One region of the Paenarthrobacter sp. NPDC091711 genome, then DNA from elsewhere that is predicted to be linked to it. Evidence: predicted binding sites of a transcription regulator. Region 1 holds the regulator's gene; the other holds the start of a gene.
What was found. The regulator Rex, encoded in region 1, represses fermentation and respiration genes when NADH is low (regulators of the CRP and FNR family bind a similar motif). The targets are predictions, from matches to a motif close to CTTGTGAANNNNTTCACAAG.
Positions count from the first base shown of each region.

Region 2: ACIQH5_RS14050 (ALF repeat-containing protein) is a predicted target of Rex. The motif match lies at 1,852-1,871, and genes of this name have one in related genera.

Region 1 is NZ_JBIVTF010000002.1:509,886-513,297, reverse strand. Features, by position in the region: gene ACIQH5_RS05695 (HAD family hydrolase) at 1-830, opposite strand, end outside; gene ACIQH5_RS05690 (glutaredoxin family protein) at 992-1,246, shown strand; gene ACIQH5_RS05685 (redox-sensing transcriptional repressor Rex) at 1,323-2,030, shown strand; gene ACIQH5_RS05680 (hypothetical protein) at 2,079-2,885, opposite strand; gene ACIQH5_RS05675 (hypothetical protein) at 3,148-3,412, opposite strand, start outside.
Region 2 is NZ_JBIVTF010000008.1:155,257-158,668, reverse strand. Features, by position in the region: gene ACIQH5_RS14060 (HNH endonuclease) at 1-347, shown strand, start outside; gene ACIQH5_RS14055 (amino acid permease) at 344-1,804, opposite strand; gene ACIQH5_RS14050 (ALF repeat-containing protein) at 2,061-3,412, shown strand, end outside.

The DNA of each region.
Region 1 (3,412 bases):
CGCCACAGGCCGTAGACGGCTCCGCCGACGGTCGCGGCTTTGAGCCCAAGTGTTGCGGCGCGGCGTCCGGAACGGAAATCGTAAACGGGCCAATTGTTTTCACGGGCATGGCGGCGCAGCTTCGCGTCCGGGTTGATGACCACGGGATGTCCCACCATGGTGAGCAGGGGGATGTCGTTGGCGGAGTCGCTGTAGGCCCAGCAGTGGTCCAGATCCAGCCCCTCGCGGTCTGCCACGAGTTGGACCGCGATTGCCTTGGCGGGTCCGTGCAGGATGTCGCCCACAAGCTTTCCCGTGTACACGCCGTCGTCCACCTCGCCGACGGTCCCCAGTGCGCCGGTCAGGCCGAGCCGGGTGGAAATAACGGTGGCCACTTCGATGGGCGTGGCCGTCACGAGCCACACTTTCCTGCCAACCCGAAGGTGTTGTTCTGCCAGCGCCTTGGTTCCCGGCCAGATCCGTGACTCGATCATTTCGTCATAGACCTCTTCGCCCAGGGCTTTGATGTCTTTAACGGTGATACCTGCTGCAAGAGTCAGGGCGGAGTCGCGTACCGAATGGACGTCTTCCATGTTCTCGCCCCGCATGACGAACTTGAACTGCTTCCACGCGAATCCAGCGGCCTGGGAAAGCGTGAACGCTTTGCGCTCGTACATCTTGCGCGCCACGTGGAAGAGACTTGCACCCTTCATCAACGTGTTGTCGACGTCGAAGAAAGCGGCCTCGCCAGCATACTTCCGGGCGATGTCCTTCTTGGCCGCGTCCCTCTGTACGGCGTCCTGCTGCACCAAGGCATCTGCGACCACGGCGGCGTTCTTCTCCTCGGGCATGCCTTGAGTCTAGTCAATCACCGGGGCCGGCGTTGAGGACGCGTGCGCTGTCACCCCGGTGCGTGGCATGTGGGAGAGCAGCTGGGTGGGGCACGGATGTGAGAGCGCGTGGTGGGAAGGGTGTGAGATGTGAGGCGGCGTTGGGCCGGTACCTTTGAAACATGGCTATTCCCGACGTCGTTCTCCTCACTAAAGCTGACTGCCACCTCTGCACGGCGGCGCGTGCCGCCGTCGAGCGCGTCACAAAAAGTCTTGGCGTGCAGTGGACCGAGCAGAAGATCGACGGCGACCCCCAACTGCAGGAGCGGTTTGCAGAGGAGATTCCAGTGGTGCTGGTGGACGGCATCCAGCGCGATTTCTGGAAGATCGACGAAGAGCGGCTCACCCGGACCTTGAAGAAAGCCATGGAGGGCTGAGGGTGGAACTACCCGCAAGTAATGGCTTTTGTTGAGTCCGGCCGAGGGTCATAGAGTGGAACAACAAAGCGACGCAATGGAGAGTACCGTGACTGCGCTGGAACCGTCCCCGGAAGCAACAACCGGGGACAACGAACCTGCCACAAAGCAGATCCCGCCCGCGGCTGTGGCCCGGATGACTCTCTATTTGCGCGCACTGAACTCTCTGTTGGCCGAAGGCGTTGAACGGGTTTCCTCTGAAGCCTTGGCGGAAGCCTCGGGCGTCAGTTCATCCACGCTCCGCAAAGACCTCTCCTACGTCGGCTCCTACGGGACCCGCGGCGTCGGTTACGAAGTCCAGTATTTGAGCCGCCACATCGCGGCGGCCCTCGGCCTGACCCACGACTGGAAGGTCGCGATCGTCGGCGCCGGTAACCTCGGCAAAGCCCTTGCCCGGTACGGCGGCTTCGAATCCCGCGGCTTCGACGTCGTAGCCATTTTCGACGCCGACCCCATGGTGATCGGCAACGAGGTGGGCTGGTTGCGGGTTAGTGACTCCGCTGAACTGGAACGGGTCCTGGAACGGACCCACACCAACATGGTGGTGCTGGCACTGCCGGCCACCGTGGCCCAGGCTGTGTGTGACCGGGTCATTGCCGCCGGGATCCGGAGCGTCCTCAGCTTCGCCCCGGTGCTGCTGCAGGTCCCCCCGCACGTCAACCTCCGCAAGGTGGATATGGCAACCGAGCTCCAGATCCTCGCCTACCACGCACAACGGGCGCAGACGCCGGGTCAGGCCGTTTAGCCTTCGCCGGGTCCGCGCCCGCGTGGTGTGTTGGGAGTCCCTGCGTGTTCAGCGGCCGTAGGGGTTCTGGTACGTGTTGCCGAAGGGCTGCGCCTTACGGAAGTAAGGAGCCGACGCCGGTAGGTACAGCAGGACGATTCCGGCAATTCCCAGGAGCGCGGCAAGCGTGGCGAGGCTCAGCGGCACCAGCATGAAGATGGAGATTGCGGCCAGCACTGTTCCAAGGATTCGCGCCCAGTTGCGGCCCTTGCGCACATTAAGGGCAACCAGGGCGTAGAGCCCGGCCCCGATGATTCCGACAGCTACCATGATGCCCACAAAGACACCTTGAAGGTCCTCGAACCTCATATCACCCGCACCGCTGGCTGCCATCTGGTCCTCAAACATGGCCCGCGTCGCGGGGTCGTTGATGGCTGCGATGGAAATGATGATGGAGATGAGCCAGATAGCCGCGGCGCCAACAATCAGCCAGAAAGCAATGTTGACCATTTGCGGCACGGTGGTGGGTCCGGGCTGTTGGCTCGGCCAGTTGGTGTCTTGGCCATACTGCGGGGCCGCAGGAGGCTGGCCGTACTGGGGAGCAGCGGGGGTCTGCTGACCGTACTGCGGAGCAGCGGGGGATTGCTGGCCATACTGCGGAGCCGCCGGAGGCTGACCTTCAGGGGACATCTGGCCGTACTGCGGAGCTGCGGGCTGACCGGGAGACTGCTGGCCGTACTGCGGAGCTGCGGGCTGACCGGGAGACTGCTGGCCGTACTGGGGTGCGGGGGGCTGCGGTGCAGAAGGCTGGGAGCCGCTGGTTTCGGGCTGGTTGTTCTCGCCCGGGTTGGACGGCGGGTACGGAGGGTTGCTCATGGCATTCCTTTGCTTGTTCGACTGCTTGTGCGGCCGCCGGGATCAGCAAAATGACCCTGCCCCCAGCGTGGTTCTGCTACCACCGTACCTCCCGGGTCCTTTTGCGGCAGACGATCACACGCAGGTATTTCACGCTGACGGGAAAAATCATCATGTGGGCTTACGCCTTCATGATGAAGGCCGCGGGATCCCGGAGGATTCAACCGCGGCCTTCAGACTGTTTTTCCACCGACAACGCACGACGGCGGCAGCTGCGTCAGCGTTAGACCTGGCCCTTCACTGCCTTGAACCAGAGCTGCGAATTCGGCAGCCACATGAGGACGACTGCTACAGCACTGACGAGGAAGCCGAACCAGTTGCCTCCAAGTCCCATGCCCGATCCGCCGCCATTTGCTGCGCCGAAAATTGCCAGTAGCAGAGAGACGGCGGCCACGATGGTCAACGCCAGCCGTGCCCACTCCTTGCCTTCCTTCATTTTCATGGCCAGGACAACCTGCGCGGCGGCCACAGCCAAAGCGAGCAGGAGA
Region 2 (3,412 bases), on a different contig from region 1:
CCGGCAGTGGCGAGCTCCTGACTATGGACTCAAAAGCACGATTCTTCCCGCAACGGTTGCGGAGCTTCATCCAGCTCCGGGACAACACATGCCGTACTCCCTACTGCGACGCGCCCATCCGGCACATCGACCATGTCATTCCCTGGCATTCAGGAGGCAGCACACATCTCCACAATGGGGCCGGGCTGTGCGAAGCCTGCAACCATACCAAGGAAAATCCGGGTTGGGCCGTCGCTAGCATGCCCGGTGACGTGCACACACTTCAGGTCCGCACTCCCACCGGGCATAGCTACCAATCCAAAGCACCACCGTTGCCGGGGCACAAGCCCACACGTCTCACAAACTAACGTGCCTTCACCACCGGTAGGGCAGCCGTCTCGTCCACCAGTTCTGCGCGGCGCAGGCCGCCGCCGCGGACCCACAGCTTGTAGGCCACGAACAGCAGCACCAGCCAGGTGCCACCAACGTACAAAGCAATGCGGGTGTCCTCGAAGACACCCAGAATTACGATCACCATGGCCATGAACGCCATGGTGAGAATGGACGCAAAAGGCCAGAGCGGCGAACCAAATTCCGACGCCGGCAGACCCTTGCGCTTGATCTCCCGCTTCATCGCAACGTGCGAAGCAAGGATCATCACCCAAACCCACACGGTGGCAAAGGTGGCGATGGATGCGATGAGCACGAACACGTCCTCCGGAATGACCGCGTTCAACACCACGCCCACCAGCAGGATGCCGCCCATCATCACTACGGTCATCCACGGAACGCCGTGGCGGGAGATCTTGCTGAAGCTCTTGGGTGCGTGTCCCTGCTGGGCCAGCCCGAAGAGGATGCGTCCCGCCCCGAAGATGTCGCTGTTGATCGCAGAAAGCGCGGCCGTGATGACCACGGCGTTGAGGATGTGCGGTGCGGCAGGGATCCCCAAGCCATCGAAGATCTGCACAAACGGACTTCCGCTGCTGCCGATCTCGTTCCAAGGGAAGATGCTCATCAGCACGCCCAACGTCAATACATAGAAGAGCAGCACGCGGACCGGCACAGTATTAACAGCCTGCGGGATCACCTTCTTGGGGTTCGTGGCCTCGCCTGCCGTGATGCCGATCGTCTCGATGCCGCCAAAGGCAAACATGACCACGGCGAACGCGGCCAGGAGTCCCTCGAAGCCGTTCGGGAACAAGCCGCCATGATTCACCAGGTTCCCCAATCCCGGTGCCACGCCACCGCCGTCGCCCGTTTGGAAACCGAACACCACGATCGCCGCACCGCCCACGATCATGGCGATGATCGCCACCACCTTGATGAGCGAGAACCAGAACTCAAGCTCCCCGAACACCTTCACGCTGAGCAGGTTCATGGCGCCCAGGAACAGGATGATTGAAAGCACCCAAATCCACCGGTCCACCTGTGGGAACCAGAAGCCCATATAGATGCTGAAGGCCGTGACGTCCGCGATGGCCACGATCGCCATCTCGAACACATAAGTCCATCCGGTCACGAAGCCCGCGAACGGTCCCAGGTACTTGGATGCGTACTGGCCGAAGGACCCGGACACAGGGTGTCGGACGGCCATTTCACCGAGCGCACGCATCACCATGAACACGGCAGCGCCGCCGATGATGTAGGCCAGCAGGACGGCAGGGCCGGCTTTCTGGATGGCGGAGGCGGAGCCGTAGAAAAGGCCGGTGCCGATCGCGGATCCGAGCGCCATGAAGCGAATGTGACGGACGTTGAGGCCTCGGCTGAGCGCCGTACCCGCGGCTTGGAGGACAGAGCTCTCCGTAGCCAGCTTGGTTTGTTGCATAGTAAAACCTTCTCGTCTTTGGGAGGGGATCGCTATCCAGCAGATCACTTTTGAAGCCCTTGTGATGGGACTCACGGCGGTTTGGTGTCTTTGATCGCAGACAGTCCGGTTGCGACGATTTCCGCAGTGGTCAAAGTCATAGTCGGGAGTCGGATATGATAACCGCGGACAGCTCGTCACCGGTCAGGCATCCCTCGCATCCGCGTCGCCCCCATTGAACTCAGTGCTGCCGTCGCATCCGTTACTTGGGGGACCCTTGTTTTCTTCATTCCGCGCTACCCGGCGCCGTGTTACCGCTGCCCTGATTGCCGTTGTAGCTGGGGCTTCTCTGCTCTTTGCTGCTCCAGCCCAGGCTTACGACATTCCCACCTTTGAGGTGCCGCACGCCGCTCAGGCTCCCGTCCCGTTCGTGGAGCGGGCCACTGATACTGCCGGCGTTGTTGAGCTGTGGAAGACAGGTGGCCCCGCAACCCGCGCTGCCGCTGCGACCGCGCTGGTGGGTGGCGCAGATGCGCTTCAGGCATTCCTCGACGCCGGACAGGACGTCACGCTCGCCGCGGACCGCAAGCAGTTGGTCACCGAGCTGACGACCCGGGGAAGCCAAAACGTCAGGGAGAGCGCGGTCAGGGTACTAGGCACGAATGACCCCGTCCTGATTGATAAATTCCTTTCGTACGGCTGGGCCAAATCCTGGGAACTGGATCTGCGGATCACTGCCACGAGGTTCCTCAATTACACAGGCCCCATTCGGATGGGCGCATCCGACAGCCTGGACAAAGGCAGTGAAGCTGTGGAGCGGTATGTTCTTGAAGGCTGGCTGGACGCCGCGGAGATAGACGACCGCCAGGCTGCCTTCCAGCTCTTTGATTCTCCTTTTGTGGGTGTCCGCGCTGCGGCCAAGGCAGCGGTAATGACGGACGACAGGGAAATCGTTGCTGATTTCCTTCGCTACGGCCAGTTCGTTGCTGCCGCCCGGGACGCTGAGTCTGCGCGTGTTGCCGCACTCCTTCAGCAGGTCAAAACGGACATCGCAACCAACCCCAATGGAACCGCAGCCGTGGCGGAACGTGCGAAGACCGCCGTCGAACAGGCCCGAAGCGCTGCCTCTGCGGCAAGGGCGGCAGACTCATCGCGGCTCGCGAAAGACAGGGACCTCCTCTCATCGCAGGCCACACCGAGACGGATCGAGGACGAAACTCAGATGGCATCGCGGGAGCCGGCGAAGGCCGCCTTTGCAAAGGCAGCCCGTGAAATTCCGGAGCTCCTTACCCAGCTGGATGCCCCCGGAGCCGACCTTGACGCGCTGATCAACGAAGCCCGCCAGGCCACGCTGCATCTCGCGTTGGTGGGGACACCCAAGGTTCGGGAAGCCGCGGAAACGGCGCTGTCGGGTGGAGATTCTTCCGTAAAAGCTTTCATCATTGAAGGCCACGCAGCAGCTATAGAGCTGGACGCCATTAGGCCGTCGGCATTCACCGCGGATCGACAACGCTCTTATCAGCTTCTGGCAGTCGGAGGCGAATATGTGGAGAAGGCCGCCAAGAAAGCGCTTGAATCAGTCAGTCACGCAGACGTGCGGTACTTCCTGGAATACGGCTTTGATCAAGC